2 regions of the Caballeronia sp. LZ019 genome follow, and region 1 is predicted to be linked to the other one. Evidence: riboswitches for the same ligand, from Rfam matches in the RefSeq annotation. Region 1 holds a riboswitch; the other holds the start of a gene.
What was found. Region 1 has a riboswitch for cobalamin ahead of P9255_RS22660 (TonB-dependent receptor domain-containing protein). Riboswitches for the same ligand answer to the same signal wherever they lie in the genome.

Region 1 (7,975 bases):
ATCTCGAAGCCGCCGAAAGTGGCGAGCGTATCGATCGCATCGCCGCTCGATTCGCGCGACGCGAGCGCGCGGGCCAGCACGTCGCGTTTATGCGCGAGCCCTCGATCGTCGAGACCGGTGCCGCGTCCGACGCAATCGTCGATCGGCAACGCGCACAACCGGCTCATCAGGCACGCCGCCGCCGATGTATTCGCGATGCCCATCTCGCCGAAGCCGATCACGTTCGTGCCGAGCGACGCGTGATGCCGCACGCGCGCCGCGCCCCGCGCGATGCCTTCCAGCGCCGTGTCGCGCGACATCGCCGCTTCGCGTGCGAAGTTGCGGGTGCCGGGGCCGAGCGACAATCGTTCGTATCCCTGATCGATGGGTATCGGCGTCGCAACGCCCGCATCGACGATTTCGAGCGTCATGCCGACGGAACGCGAGAGCGCATTGATCGCCGCGCCTCCGCTCAGAAAATTCGCGACCATCTGCGCCGTCACTTCCTGCGGATACGGACTCACGCCTTCCGCCGCGATGCCGTGATCGCCCGCGAAGACGATCATCGCGGGACGTTCGACGCGCGGCTTCGTCGCGCCCTGTATCAGGCCCATCTGCAGCGCCAGCGATTCGAGCCGCCCCAGGCTGCCCGGCGGCTTCGTCTTCATGTCGATGATGCGGCGCAGGTCGGCTTCGATGGCGCGATCGAGCGCGCGGGGCATCGGTATGGACATGGGCTGTTCCTTGGTGAAATGATCAAATGGGAAAGCGAGGCACGAGCGCCTCATGCCCGCCATCGCGGATCAGCACGAGCGGATAGCCGAACGCGGCGCTCGCGCGCTCGGCCGTCAGGACATCGGCGACGCGGCCCGCATACGCGCCACCCTTGCCGTCGAGCAACAGCGCATGCGTGGCGAAACGGCGCGCGAGGTTCAGATCGTGGCACGAGAGCACGACCGCGCGGCGTTCATCGCGTGCGGCTTTCGCGAGCGCATGCAGGCAATCGATCTGATGATGCAGGTCCAGATGCGCGAGCGGTTCGTCGAGCAAAAGCAGCGGCGCGTGCTGACACAGCACGGCGGCGAGCGCGACGCGCTGCCGTTCGCCGCCCGACAGCGTCAGCACGTCGCGCGATGCGAATGCGGCGAGGCCGAGCGCATCGAGCGCGGCGTGGGCGGCGGCGCGGTCGTCGTCGCTTTCCCAGCCCCAGCCGGTGAGATACGGAAAACGGTTGAGCAGCACGGTGTCGAGCACAGTCGCGCTGAACGCGTCGTGCGTGCTTTGCGGCATCAGCGCGCGATGCCGTGCGAGGTCCGCCGCGCGCCATTGTTTGAGTGCGCGGCCATCGAGCGATACGCCGCCCGCCGCCGGTTTCGCGAGTCCCGCGAGCACGCCGATGAGCGTCGTCTTGCCCGCGCCGTTCGGCCCCGCGATGCACCACACTTCGCCCGCCGCGATGGTCGCGCTCAGTTCATCGACCAGTGTGCGGTCGCCAGCGCGGAGCGTGAGCTTGTCGATGCGGAGCGTGTTCATCGCGGGCGGCGCAAGAGCATCCACAGGAACATCGGCACGCCGACGAGCGCCGTCACCACGCCCACCGGCAACTGCCCCGGCGCGATGACGGTGCGCGCGGCGAGATCGGCGCTCATCACGGCGAGCCCACCGGCCAGCGGCGCGGCGGGCACGAGCATGCGCTGATCGTTGCCGCATGCAAGCCGCAAGAGATGCGGCACGACGAGCCCGACGAAGCCGATGGTCCCCGCCGTCGTCACTGCGGCCGCGGCCGCAAGCGACGCCACGAGATACACGCGCAGGCGCAATCGTTCGACGGGCACGCCGAGCGCGCGCGCGGCCGCATCGCCACGCAGCAGCACGTTCAGTTGCGGCGCGACGGGCACGATCGTGGCAAGCGCCACGACGAGCGCGATCATCGCGGGCCAGGGCGTGGCTGCGCCGTTGAGGTCGCCGGTGAGCCAGAAAAGCATGCCGCGCAGCCGGTTCTCCGGCGCAACGCTGAGTATCAGCGTGATGAGCGCGCCCCATCCCGCCGCGATCACCACGCCGGTCAGCAACAGCCTCGGTGATGCGTCCTGCTCGCCGTGCCACAGATGCCTGCGCGCAAGGCCGAGCACCAGCACGATCGACACGAACGCGCCGATGCACGCGGCAAGGTCGACGCCCCACCACGGCATCGACGCGAGCATCGCGGCAAGCGCGAAGGTCGCCGCGCCGCCGGATACGCCGAGCACGTACGGCTCCGCGAGCGGATTACGCAGCAGCACTTGCAGCAGCGCACCGGCGAGCGCCAGCAGCGCGCCCGATGCAAAGCCAGCCAAAGCGCGCGGCAAACGTAACGTAAGGACGATGTCATCGGCGATATCGGGCGTGGCGGAATGCGCGTGCAGCAGCGCGGCGATTGCACGCGACATCGGCAGATTCACGCTGCCGAGCGCAAGCGACGCCACGAGCATGACGAGCGCCATCGCGCCGAGCGCGAGCCAGATGACGGCGGCGCGGCTAGCGTTCATCGCGTCTCGATGACGGCGTCATGCTCACGACGGATGCCATCCGAGTGTGATATACGCGCCGCGTCGCGGCGTGTTGTACGAGTAAGCGAGTTCATAGTCCCGGTCGAACAGATTGTCGATGCGCGCGCTCACGTACCACGACTTCGTGATGTCATAGCGCGCGGACAGATTGACCACGCCGTAGCCTGCAAGCGTCGAATCGTAATCGCTGCGCGCGCCGCTCACGATCCACTCGCCGCCCACGCGCCATCGTCCGATCGATCGATGCGCCGACAGCGATGCGAAGCGCCGCGCACGTCGCGTCAGCTCTTCGTGATTCGTCTCGTCAACGGGATTCTGGAACGTGACACCGGCGCGTAGATCCGTTGCGCCCACATGCCCCGCCCACGATCCCTCGACGCCCTGCACTTTCGCGCGCCCCACGTTCTGCGCGATATAGAAGCCGCTGCCATCCGATACGTAATCGATCAGATTCGAATAGCGCGTCTGGAATGCCGTCACGCGCAGCACGCCCACTTTGTCCGATGCGTACTGCAACGCCGCTTCGACCGAATGGCTGCGCTCCGGTTGAATCGACGCATTGCCGCTGAACGGATAGTAGAGGTCATCGAAGCTCGGGGCGCGGAACGACACCGCATAGCTCGCGCTCGCGCGCCAGTGGGCATCGAACCTGTAGGCGTAGCCGAGATAGTAGCTGTTCGCGCCGCCGAAATCGGAATACTGGTCGTGACGCACGTTCGCCTGAACCTCGCTCGAGCCGAAGCGCCCCACGTAACCCGCGAACACCGAATTCACGTGACGGTCCGGCGCGCTCAGCTGATCCGAATCGAGCGATTGATCGAGATGCTCGTAGCCGAACAGCAGCTTGTGGGCATCGGCGAGCCTGAAGTCGTTCTGCCAGAGGTACTGATGCGTCTCCGAGTTGAATCGGCTCGTATAGACGCCGTTCTGCTCGATGTTCGCGCGGTCCTGCCCCTGCGCCATCGTGAAGTGCGTGGTCCAGCGGTCGGTCAGCTTGCCGTTCGCGAACACCGACGCCGAGCGCACGCGGTCGTGCGTCTTGTTGATGTCGGTCGGCGAGCCGTAGGCATCGTCGAAGCTGTCGACGCCGTTCGCTTGCAAAAAGCGCACGCCCGCGTCCCACTTGTCGGTGAACTTGTGGCGCAGCGTCGCCGCGACGCTTTCGTTGAGATAGCCGTTCGCGTTCGGGTTGGCATTGGGCGCAAGCGCGGGATCGATCGACGAGAAGCCGTCGGTCTTTTCGCGGGACACGTTGAGGCTGAACGTGGTGCGGCCATCGGCGTCGAGCGCGCCGTCGACGCCCGCCGACTGACGCTGCGTGTGATAGCTGCCGTACTCGGCTTCGAAGTGGAAGCGCGGCGGGTGTGCATCGCCCTCTTTCGTGAAGATCTGCACGACGCCGCCGATCGCATTCGATCCATACAGCGCCGATACATTGCCGTTCACGACTTCGACGCGATCGGTCTGATCGAGCATTAGCTGCGACAACTGCGCCGCGCCGAGCGATACCGACTCCACGCGCACGCCGTCGATCAGCACGAGCGATTGCGACGACGCCGCGCCGCGTATGTACACGCCCGAATTCGCGCCTGGCCCGCCGTTGCGGGTGATCTGCACGCCGGGCGCGAGCGCGATGAGGCCGAGCACATCGTCGGCGTTGGTGTCGGCGATGTCCTGCTGGTCGAAGAGCGATGTCTGCGGAAGCGAATCGGCGAGCGGCTGCGGGCTGCGCGTCGCGGTCACGACGACGGGCGCGAGTGTTTGGGCGGCGGCATCGGCGGCATCGGCATGCGCGGATTGCACCGGCAGCACGCTGAACGCGGCGCACGCCGCAACGCAAACGGCGCGACGCCTCGTGCCGGACGGAGATGGAACCATGCGTGAAGACTTCCAGTTCGGGGCTGGCGCGTGCCCCGCTCCCCGCGAGGTCTGTGCGCGACGCGCGCGCCGGTCGTCATGACATGGACGCGCTGGACGATTGGCCGGTATCCGGGCTGGCGACGCTTCGTCCCGCCTTCCCGCGCATGGCGCGCAGTGGCGTCGACACGCTTCCTGCAGGGCGCACGCATGACGATGAACCATGCGATGCGACGCGAGAAACGTGCGAGGGACGACTTGCAACTTGCGTTGCGGTCGCTTACCGTTGCGGGGGCAGCACAGGTTGACGCGTCCCGGTCATGCGCCGTGGACTTCGCTCCCTGTTTCCCGTTTGACTGCATCCGCGAGAGAAGCGGACGCGAGCACCAAAAGTGCGGCAAGTTTAGGAGCGGGCATCGGGGCCGTCAAGAACGCGCGCCGTCCCAGCCGCTTGCAATCAACGCGCACGCTCGCTCTTTCCACACACGAATGCATGGCGATGCACGCATGTTCCGGGGTTGTTACGTCTCGAAACGAGACAATTATCGGACGCTGCTTTGAACCGCGCTAAAATGCCAGGTCTTTAGAGGACGCAGCACATGCTCAACGAACTCGAATCACTGTCAGGAAACATCGGCCGGCTGATCAAGATCAGCGAGCGCCACAATCAGGCGCGTCTCGCGCTGGAAGCGCAACTCGAACAATTGCGCGCCGACTACGCGGGCGTACAGGACGAACTCGTGCAGGTGCGAAGCGAGCGCGACGCATTGCAAGCCGAGCGTGACTCGCTCTCCGCGAAGATCGACGACGCTCAGGTGCGCTTGAACGCCATCCTCGAAAAACTGCCGCGCGGCAAGACGCAGCACGCGGAAAGCGACAATCAACTGGACCTTCTCAACGCCGAAGCCGAAAAGCACGCATCGCGCGGCGCGCAGCACGAACATGCGCATGCGGAAGAGATGCAGGGCGCTCACCATCACGGAGAGAAGGCATGACGACCACGCAGATCGAAGTATCCATCCTCGGGCAACCGTATCGCCTCGCGTGCTCGCCTGAAACGGAAGCCGCGTTGCGCGAAGCGGTCGCCCGCGTCGATGCGGAAATGAACAAGATCCGCAATGCAAGCAGCGTGCGCGGCACGGACCGCATCGCAGTGATGGCCGCGCTGTCGCTGGCGTCCGAATTGCTGCGTCTGCAGGAAAGCGTGCGTCACGGCGAGGCCTTCCCCGCCGAAGAAATTCGCCGCACGGTGCACTCGATGAACCAGCAGTTGGGCGCGGTCATCGCGCAGTACGAAGTGCAGTAAGTGCAGGTTATCTGCATGATGGGTTGATCTAATCACCCTCGCGGTGTCAATGAAAAAAAGATACCGCGCGATCGATGGCCGGGGGCTGCATAAGGCAAATGATTGGTGTAGAGTGATGTTTCCCTGCCTGGTGCGCCAAGGTCATATATTCCTTGAACCAATGTCACATTGGCACGGTTGCGGAACCTTGTAACACGGGCGCGCGCGTCACTTAGTCTGATGTACCCGAAGTGTTGCTTACCGCGACCAATCTTGAACCCAGGTTCAGGATGCCGGCCTAGCGGCTGAGGCGGGGACCTTACCCAGACGGCATCGGTTTTCACCGATGCCGTTTTCATTTGCATCGTCGACTCTTGCTGCTCCCTCATGCGCTACTGGCTGATGAAGTCCGAACCGGACGAAGCGAGCATCGATCATCTCGCGCACGCGCCGAAGAAAACCTTGCCGTGGACGGGCGTGCGCAACTATCAGGCGCGCAACTTCATGCGCGACCAGATGACAGTCGGCGACGGCGTGCTCTTCTATCATTCGAGCTGTCCGGAGCCGGGTATCGCGGGCATCGCGAAGGTGGCGTCGACGGCCTATCCCGATCCCACGCAGTTCGATTCGACAAGCCCCTACTTCGATCCGAAGTCCACGCCGGACACGCCGCGCTGGCTGCTCGTCGACGTGAGCTTCGTCAGGAAGATCCCGCTCATTTCGCTTGCAGATTTGCGCGCACACGAGGCGCTCGCCGACATGCAGGTGCTCGCGCGCGGCAACCGGCTGTCGATCACGCCTGTCACGGATGCGCAGTGGCGTTTTATTACCGAACGGCTCGCCGGGAATCGGAACTAAGGACGCGGCCGGACCGCCTAAAGGGCGTCGCGAAACGCGCGACGTTACAGGCCGGAGTCCTTCGATGATGAACAAGAAAACCGCCGCCGCACTCGCTCTTGCGATGTCGAGCGCCGCGCTCACCTTTTCGGCCACTGCCGCTGCGCAGACGGTCATTACCAATCCGCAGCCTTCGGGCGTGCTCTCGCTGTCGGCTCAGGCCAGTGCGCAAGTGCCGCAGGATGTCGTCACCATCACGCTCTTCTACGAGCAGGAAGCCGCCGACCCTTCATCGCTCACCACGACGCTGAATCAGCGTGCCGAGGCCGCGTTGCGCGAGGCGAAGGGCGTCGATGGCGTCACGGCGAAAAGCGGTGCGTTCAGCGTGTATCCGTCGACGGACCGCGACGGCAAGATATCCGCGTGGCGGGGGCGTACCGAAGTCGTGCTCGAATCGCATGACTTCGCGGCGGCGTCGAAGCTCGCGGGCAAGATGAGTTCGTCGATGCAGGTCGGCAACGTCACGTTCTCGCTGTCGCCGGAAGCGCAGCGCGCCGCCGCGCAGAAGCTCTCGACGCAGGCCATCGAATCGTTCCGCAAGCAGGCGCAGGCTGCATCGCAGGCATTCGGCTACAGCAGCTTCACGATTCGGGAAGTGAACGTCGGTCAAAGCGGCGTTGCGCCGCGTCCGGTGATGATGATGCAGGCGCGCGGCATGAACGCCGATGCGAAGATGGCCGCGCCGATGGCGCTGGAAGCCGGCACGACGATGGTGACCGTCGACGTATCCGGCTCCGTGCAGATGGGGCGTTGAACGAGCCCGTGCTCAGGCGGCGTTGGCCGGCACGCGCCGATGCCGCTTGTACGCCCACACCATCATGACGATGCCCGCGATGACCATCGGCAGAGAAAGCCACTGGCCCATCGAAAGATTGAGCGCGAGCAGGCCGAGATAATCGTCCGGTTCGCGCGCGAATTCCACCGTGAAGCGCGCGAGTCCATAGCCGATCAGAAAGAGCGCGGATACGGCGCCCATCGGACGCGGCTTGCGCGAGAACGTCCAGATCAGAATGAACAGCACGATGCCTTCCAGCGCGATTTCATACAACTGAGACGGATGGCGCGGCAGCATCTGATACCGCTGAAAGATTTCGGTCAGATGCCATTGCGCATCCAGTTGCGGATTTTTGGCGAGCCAGACGGCGTCGTCATTCGATGAGTGCTGGAAGAGCATGGCCCACGGCGCGGTCGGGTCGGTCACGCGGCCCCACAGTTCACCGTTGATGAAGTTGCCGAGGCGCCCCGCCGCGAGACCGAGCGGGACCATCGGCGCGACGAAATCCGTCACCTGCAGCCACGTGCGCTTGCGCTGATGCGCGAAGAGCACCATCGCGAGCGTGACGCCGAGAAAGCCGCCGTGGAACGACATCCCGCCTTCCCAAACCTTGAAGACATCGAGCGGATGCGC
Region 2 (7,975 bases), on a different contig from region 1:
ACCTTCGTCACGCCGACCGGCTCTGGCGGCACGTAGCCCCATTCGCCATCTTGCGCGCTCGCTCCGTCCGAACCGTTGGTGCCGTTCGTGCCCTTCGTGCCGTTCGCCCGGCGAGGCGGCGTTTCATGCGGCGGCGCTTCCTGCTCCCGGCGTCGATGACGCAACACGGCCTCGGCCACGCATTCGACGTGCTTCGTCTCGACGCGATGCGCGCCTTCGAGCGCCGCGAGCGCACGCGCCGCGCGCAGCATCACGAGGTCCGCGCGCAGGCCATCGACTTGTGCGGCGATGCAAAGCTCACTGACGCGCGCATGGACGGCATCGTCGAAATCGAAGTCTCTCAGCGCCGCGCGCGCCACATCGATACGCTCGCCGAGCGCCGCCTGATTGTCCGCGTGAAGTTCTCGGAACGATTCGGGATCCGTATCGAATGCGAGGCGCGACCTGACGATTCGCTGCCGCACGCTCGCATCGAAGCAATTGTCGAGTTCGACCGCAAGCCCGAAGCGGTCCAGCAATTGCGGACGCAGCTCACCTTCTTCCGGGTTCATCGTCCCGATCAGGACGAAGCGCGCATCATGGCGATGCGAGATTCCGTCGCGTTCGATGATGTTCACGCCGCTCGCCGCCACATCGAGCAGCTGATCGACGAGCGGATTGGGCAACAGGTTGACTTCGTTGAACATACAACACACCACGATGCGCTCTCGCCAGAAGACCCGGCGAGAAGTTCACGCCGCCGTCACGCAATGCGCTCTGAATGTCGAGCGTGCCGATCAACTGTTCTTCGCTTGCGCCCAACGGCAAGGTCACGAGGCGTCCTTCGGGCAGGAGTTCTGCAAGCGCGCGGGCGGCAGTCGATTTCGCTGTGCCGCGCGGCCCGCTGACCAGCACGCCGCCCAGAGAAGGATCAACGGCCGCTAGCAGCAGAGCCTGCTGCAACGGCGCCTGACCGACGAGCGCGGTGAAAGGAAACACTGGAAATGAAGAGGTTTCGTTCAAGTCTGTCGGCTCTCGAGTTGCTGCTCGACATCGAGCAGATGCTGCGTCACCGCCTCGCGATAGTCGCCCGGCTCTTGCCACAGGCCGCGCTCCATCGCTTCGAGCAAACGCTCGCAGATCGACTGCAACGCGTGCGGATTGTGCCGGGCGATGAAGTCGCGCGTGCCGGCATCGTTCACATAGGCATCGGTGACGAGCGCATATTGGTGATCGGATACGACGCGCGCAGTGGCGTCATAGCCGAAAAGATAATCGACTGTCGCAGCCAGTTCGGATGCGCCCTTGTAACCGTGGCGCTTGACGCCATCGATCCATTTCGGATTGACGACGCGCGCACGCACCACCCGCGAAATCTCTTCGTTCAACGTACGAACGCGTGGCGCTGCGGGGTTGCTGTGATCGGCGTTGTACGCCTGCGGTTGCACGCCCGACAGATGACGCACCGCCGCCACCATGCCGCCTTGGAACTGGTGGTAGTCGTTCGAATCGAGAATGTCGTGCTCGCGATTGTCCTGATTCTGCAAGATCACGTCGAGCGATGAAAGACGCGCGCCGAAGCTCGCGCGCGCTTCGACGCCGTCGCCACCTTGCGAATACGCGTAGCCGCCTGTGCTTTGATAGGCCTCTGATAAATCGGCGTCGGTTTGCCACTGACGCGCATCGATCAGTTCCTGCAAGCCCGCTCCGTATGCACCGGGCTTCGTGCTGAAGACACGCCAGCCCGCACGGCGACGCGCTTCGGTTGTATCGACACCGCGGCCGATGAGTTCATCGCGCTCGCGCAAGATCCGCGCGCGAATCGGGTTCACGTCGTCGGGCTCGTCGTCGAGTTCGGCAACGGCTTGCACGGCCGCGTCGAACAGATGCATGAGATTGGCGAACGCATCGCGAAAGAAGCCCGATACACGCAGCGTGACGTCGACGCGCGGACGATTGAAGATGGTGATGGGCAGAATCTCGAAGTCCGTCACGCGATGACTGCCCGCCGCCCATTTGGGCCGCACGCCGATGAGCGCGAACGCCTGCGCGATGTCGTCGCCCCCCGTGCGCATCGTCGCGGTGCCCCACACCGACAAGCCGATGGCACGCGGATAGTCGCCGTGGTCCTGCACGTGTCGTTCAACCAGCATGTTCGCGGACTTGAGCCCGAGCGACCATGCGGCTTGCGTCGGCAAGGCACGCGTATCGACCGAATAGAAATTGCGACCTGTAGGCAGGACGTCGGGCCTGCCGCGCGATGGCGAGCCGCTCGGTCCCGGCGGCACGAAGCGCCCTTCGAGACCGCGTTTGAGTTGCATGAGTTCTTGTGGTCCGCACGAATCCAGGCGCGGCAGAACATCGCCTTTCAGCCGTTCGAGCACCAGCCTCGTTTGTGGACCGGGCACTTGCGCATCGTCTTCGAGCAGTTGCATCGCGAGACATTCGAGGCGCTCGCGCGTGTCTCCCTCATGACGCCACGGTGCAGTACTCACCGCTTGTAATGCTTCAGGGCGGGGGCCGCTCCATGATGCGGACCAGTCGGCGTCGAGCGGATCGAAGGTATCGCCCAATTGCAGATCGCGTGCGAGCGCGGTGATGAGGCCCGCGTTCGCACCTTGCCCGTCGCCTGCCGGAAAGCGTCCTAACGCAAGCAACGTATCGCGGCGCTGCGCGCCTTGTGGCGATACCCCGAACACATGCAGGCCGTCGCGAATCTGCGCTTCCTTGAGTTCGCAAAGATAGGCATCGGCCCGCGTGAGCAAGGCATCTTCGCCGGCGATGTCACGCGGCGCATCGAGGCCGAGTTCTTCATGCAGCCTGTGTTCGACGATGCTTTCGAGTATCGACTTGCGCAACAGCTTTGCACGGCGCGCATCGACCATCAACGCTTCGTAGTATTCGTCGACTTGACGTTCGAGGTCCTGCAATGGCCCGTAGTTCTCGGCACGCGTGAGCGGCGGCATCAGATGATCGATGATGACCGCCTGCGCGCGCCGCTTCGCCTGACTGCCCTCGCCCGGATCGTTGACGATGAACGGATAGAGATGCGGCATCGGGCCGAGAATCAGGTCGGGCCAGCACAATGCGGACAATGCCACGCTCTTGCCCGGTAGCCATTCGAGATTGCCGTGCTTTCCGACATGCACGATGGCATCGACACTGAAACGCAAGCGCAGCCAGAAATAGAACGCCAGATACGAATGCGGCGGGACGAGGTCGGCGTCGTGATAGCTCGCGTAGTCGCTTCGTTCACGCGAACGCGAAGGCTGAATGCCGACGAAAACTTCGCCGCAACGAAAGCCTGCGATCATGAAGCGGCCGCGTCTTATCGTCGGGTCGTCTTCGGGTGCTCCCCATGTCGCTTCCAGCGCCGCGCGCGCATCGGCGGGCAGCGCGTCATACGCTGCGCGATATTCTTCGAGCGACAGGCTTTGCAGCGCGGGCCGGAGATCGCGCACGACGGGATCGTTCGTGACACCTTGCGTCAACGCTGCGATGAGCGCATCGCCGTTCTCGGGGATATTGCCGACGCGATAGCCTTCGCGCGCGAGCATCGACAGAATATTGATGGCCGATGCCGGCGTATCGAGACCCACACCATTGCCAATGCGCCCTTCGCTCGCCGGATAATTCGCTAGCACGAGCGCGATGCGTTTGGCCGCATTGGGTTTGTGCCGCAGCGCGCACCAGCGCCGACTGAGTTCCGCGACGAAGCGCACGCGCTCTGCATCGGCTTGATAGCGCACAACGTCCACTTGCGTATGCGGACAGTGATACGCGAGCCCTTTGAAACTTACTGCGCGCGTGATGATGCGGCCATCGACTTCGGGCAAGGCGATATGCATTGCGACATCGCGTGAATTAAGGCCCTGATTGTCCTTTAGCCAGTCGTCGCGATTGCCCCCGCTCAGAATTACCTGCAGCACGGGCGCATCGCCCGCAACTTCGAATGCTTCGCTTTCGCCGATGACGCCTGCAGCGAACGCCGTGGTATTCAGCACGAGCGACGCATGATGCTCCGCACACAAGCGTGCAACCACTTCACGGCTGACGCTTTCCTTAAGCGATGAAATGGCAATCGGCAGCGGATTAAGGCCTTCTTTCTCGAGCGATTCGACTAGCGCATCGAATACTGCAGTATTTCCCGCCTGCAGATGCGCGCGATAAAACAGCACCGCGACGACGGGCGCGCCTTCGGTCCATCGCGCGCGCCAGTCGTCGATCACGGCGATATCGCGCTCGGGATGATAGATCGCGACAGGAGGCAATGGACACGGCGGCTGCGGCTCGCGTCCGAAGCCGAGCGCATGAAGAGCGATCGCGCGCAAAAATGCCTCTGCGTTGCGCGCACCGCCTTCCCGCAAATAACGCGACAACACACGGCAGAACGCGGCATCGGCCGTGCTCTTGGCGATCAGATTCGGGTCTTCGGTGAGATCGCCCGAGAACATTGCGAGCACTTGCTTCTCGCTTCTCGCAAGCGTTACCAGCCGCTCGATCCCATAAGGCCAGTACGATTCGCCGCCCAGGTGATCGACGATGACCACTTTCGCATGACGCACGACATCGTCGATATAAAAGTCGACCGATGCGGGCTGGCGCAAGAACGACTGATTAGCGAGCCGCACTTCGGGAAAGCCGGCTTCAAGGCGCGGAAACACGCTGGCCAGCAGCGCGAGCGTCGTGTCAGCGGAACTCAGAACGACGATCGGCGCGCGCGTCTGTTCGATGCGTATGACGCCCGCGGCATCGTCGACGAAGCCGCCGGGCGTCGTGCGTAGCAGATGCATCGTGTCAGGCCTGCACGAGCGAATTACCGAGCGCGGCGTCGAACGCGGCCTGAAGCGCCTGCTGATCGAGGTCTTCGCCGATCAGCACGAAACGGCTCGCCGCTTCGCCTTCGGACCAGCGTCGATCGAAGTAACTGTCGAAACGACGCCCCACGCCTTGCACGACGAGACGCATCGCAGCGCCGGGGAGTGCCGCAAAGCCCTTTACACGATAAATGGTATGTTGCTCGACGAGCGTCTGCAACGCAGCGATCGCCTGCTCGCGCGACTCGATGCGCGCTTTAACCACGACAGAATCGAACTCGTCATGGTGATGATCCGCGTGGCCTTCGTCATCGACTGAGCCATGGTGATCGTTCCGCAGATGAATCGACTCTTCCGATGCCGATTGCAAGCCAAGCAATGCATGCAGATCGAGCCGGCCCATTTGTGCAGGGACGATCTTCACTTGCGGCGGAATCTCGGGACGTATGAGTGTTTCGACTTTGTGGAACGCATCAGCGTCCATCAGGTCCGTCTTGTTCACGATCACCAGATCGGCCGATGAAAGCTGATCCTCGAACAATTCATGCAGTGGCGATTCATGGTCCAGATTCGGATCGGCCTTGCGCTGTGCATCGACTGCAGCGGGATTCGCCGCGAACTGTCCGCTTGCAGCAGCGGGACCATCGACGACGGTGATGACGGCATCGACGGTAAACGCATTCTTGATGGACGGCCAGTTGAACGCCTGCACGAGTGGCTTCGGCAACGCAAGACCGGACGTTTCGATCAGCACATGGTCGATGCGGTCTCGCCGTTCCAGCAATTGCTCCATCACGGGGTAGAACTCTTCCTGCACCGTGCAGCACAAACAACCGTTCGCAAGCTCATAGAGATTGCGGTCGGCAGACGCCGCTTCGTCATCGCAACCGATGCCGCAGCCTTTCAGAATCTCGCCGTCGATACCGAGCTCGCCGAACTCATTGACGATCACCGCCAGGCGCAAGCCCTGCGCATTCGACATGATATGGCGCATCAAGGTAGTCTTGCCGCTGCCGAGAAAGCCGGTCACGACGGTGACGGGAATCTTGCGGGTTTGCATTGTTGCTCCGTGGCGTGTGTGCGTGCGCGGCGCCGCTCGAGGCATCGAATGCGGATGGAACGGGAAAGGCGCACGGCTTCGTGATCATGAACCGAGCCGCATCCCCGCGGCATGGGTCCTGGCGAAAGTCTGGCCGGTATCCGGGCTTGCGACTCATTACGCCGCCTTCCTGCCGTTGGCAGTGGCGTTTAGCGCAATGCGCGGTATCGTCAATACCGATACCGCCAGTCGCTTACCGTTGCGGGGGCAGCGCAGGTTGGCGCACGCCATACGCATGAAATGGCTAAGCGCTCCCTGCTTCCCGTTTGACTGTGCGCGAAAAGAAGCTCGCGCACGAGCACCAGACTGCGTGAAAGTCTAGGCTTAGCGGACACGAGCGTCAAGGAAACACGCGCCTTAAAGAAGCGCCTATGGTATCTTTGGCCCGCGACTGGTGCTCGCGCGTTCGAACGCAACGCGCAGTTAAACGGGAAACAGGAAGCCGTGTTTCTGGACGAATCACGCGCCAGCCTGTGCTGTCCCCGCAACGGTACGCGACCGGCGGCTTGTGCCATGCAATGCCGCGCACGGTGCTCAAATGCCACTGCCGCGCAGGCGGGAAGGCCGCACGATGAGGTCGCAAGCCCGGATACCGGCCAGCGCAGGGGACGAAGCGCATTGCGTGATTTCATGCGGCGCGCTTCGCCGAACGCCGCGCATCCGCGAGGGACGCATGCACGGCGCAAGCCGCCATTTTCTTTTCGATGATGACCATTAGCGCGACCCGGCGCCATCTTGCAGTCGGCATCGGTTGCAGGCGAGGCGCGAGCGCAGACGCCATCGAGCATGCCGTACGCACGGCGCTCGACGAAGCCGCGCTTTCATTCGATGAAATCGCCTTGGCCGCAAGCATCGACGCTAAAGAATGCGAAGCTGGCCTGCTGGCGTTTTGCGAGCGTCATCGTTTGGCTTTGCATTTTTTTAACGCGGAAGAAATTGCTATAGCGCCGGTGAATTACTCTCGCCAAGCCGCCAGGCACATGAATGTCGACGGCGTGTGCGAGCCTTGCGCCATATTGGCGAGCGGCGGCGGACGGCTCGCACTCGGAAAGACCATCGTCGGCGGCGTGACCGTCGCGATCGCAATGAAGAACGCGCCATCAGACAAGAACGCCCCATGAAAACCGACACCGAATCGCATTTGCGGATGACGCAGCGTCGCAAGGAAGGCCATGAAAAGAAGCAGGCCGCCGCCGATCACGAGAAGGGCCTGTTGATCGTGAATACCGGCAATGGCAAGGGCAAGACCACAGCCGCGTTCGGCATGGCGGTGCGCGTGCTCGGCCACGGCATGAAGCTCGGCGTCGTGCAGTTCATCAAGGGCGCGTTGCATACGTCCGAACGGGATTTTCTCGGCGCGGCAGCGAACTGCGATTTCGTCACGATGGGCGATGGCTATACGTGGAACACCCAGAATCGCGAAGCCGATATGGCGACCGCGCGCAAGGGATGGAACGAAGCGCGCCGCATGATCGAAAGCGGTGAATATCAGATGGTTGTGCTGGATGAACTCAACACCGTGCTCAAGTACGAGTATCTTCCGCTCGATGAAGTGCTCGATGCTCTGAAGGGCCGACCCGCGATGCTTCATGTGGTCGTAACAGGCCGTCATGCGCCGGAGGCGCTCGTCGACATTGCCGATCTCGTCACCGAAATGCGGCTCGTGAAGCATCCATACCGTGAGCAAGGCGTCAAAGCGCAACGGGGCGTCGAATTCTGATGGCGCGCTGCCCTGCACTTTTCATCGGCGCAAGCGCCTCGCATCAGGGCAAGACCACCGTGACGGCTGCGCTTGCCCGTCATCATGCGCGGCAAGGCCGGCGCGTGCGCGTCTTCAAGACGGGGCCTGATTTTCTCGATCCGATGATTCTCGAACGGGCATGCGGTTCGCCCGTTTATTCGCTGCATCTGTCGATGGTCGGCCTCGATGCATGCCGCGCGATGCTTGCACAAGCGGCGCGTGAAGCCGATCTTATTCTTATCGAAGGCGTGATGGGCCTGTTTGATGGCACGCCCAGCAGCGCCGATCTTGCCGCCGCGTTCAACGTGCCCGTGCTGGCCGTGATCGGCGCACATGGCA

Region 2: linked by a shared signal. The riboswitch ahead of P9255_RS05765 (cobalamin biosynthesis protein) and the one ahead of P9255_RS22660 (TonB-dependent receptor domain-containing protein) in region 1 are both predicted to bind cobalamin.

Annotation. Positions count from the first base shown of each region.
Region 1 is NZ_JARTVZ010000005.1:1,964,664-1,972,638, reverse strand. Features, by position in the region: gene cobT (nicotinate-nucleotide--dimethylbenzimidazole phosphoribosyltransferase) at 1-713, opposite strand, end outside; gene P9255_RS22670 (ABC transporter ATP-binding protein) at 736-1,512, opposite strand; gene P9255_RS22665 (iron ABC transporter permease) at 1,509-2,507, opposite strand; gene P9255_RS22660 (TonB-dependent receptor domain-containing protein) at 2,532-4,406, opposite strand; cobalamin riboswitch at 4,491-4,791, opposite strand; gene P9255_RS22655 (ATPase) at 4,985-5,380, shown strand; gene P9255_RS22650 (cell division protein ZapA) at 5,377-5,691, shown strand; RNA gene ssrS (6S RNA) at 5,809-5,991, shown strand; gene P9255_RS22640 (EVE domain-containing protein) at 6,058-6,528, shown strand; gene P9255_RS22635 (SIMPL domain-containing protein) at 6,596-7,321, shown strand; gene lgt (prolipoprotein diacylglyceryl transferase) at 7,334-7,975, opposite strand, start outside.
Region 2 is NZ_JARTVZ010000002.1:611,081-619,055, reverse strand. Features, by position in the region: partial or broken gene P9255_RS05780 (ATP-binding protein) at 1-1,002, opposite strand, end outside; gene cobN (cobaltochelatase subunit CobN) at 999-4,772, opposite strand; gene cobW (cobalamin biosynthesis protein CobW) at 4,777-5,856, opposite strand; cobalamin riboswitch at 5,970-6,216, opposite strand; cobalamin riboswitch at 6,271-6,511, shown strand; gene P9255_RS05765 (cobalamin biosynthesis protein) at 6,600-7,016, shown strand; gene cobO (cob(I)yrinic acid a,c-diamide adenosyltransferase) at 7,013-7,615, shown strand; gene P9255_RS05755 (cobyrinate a,c-diamide synthase) at 7,615-7,975, shown strand, end outside.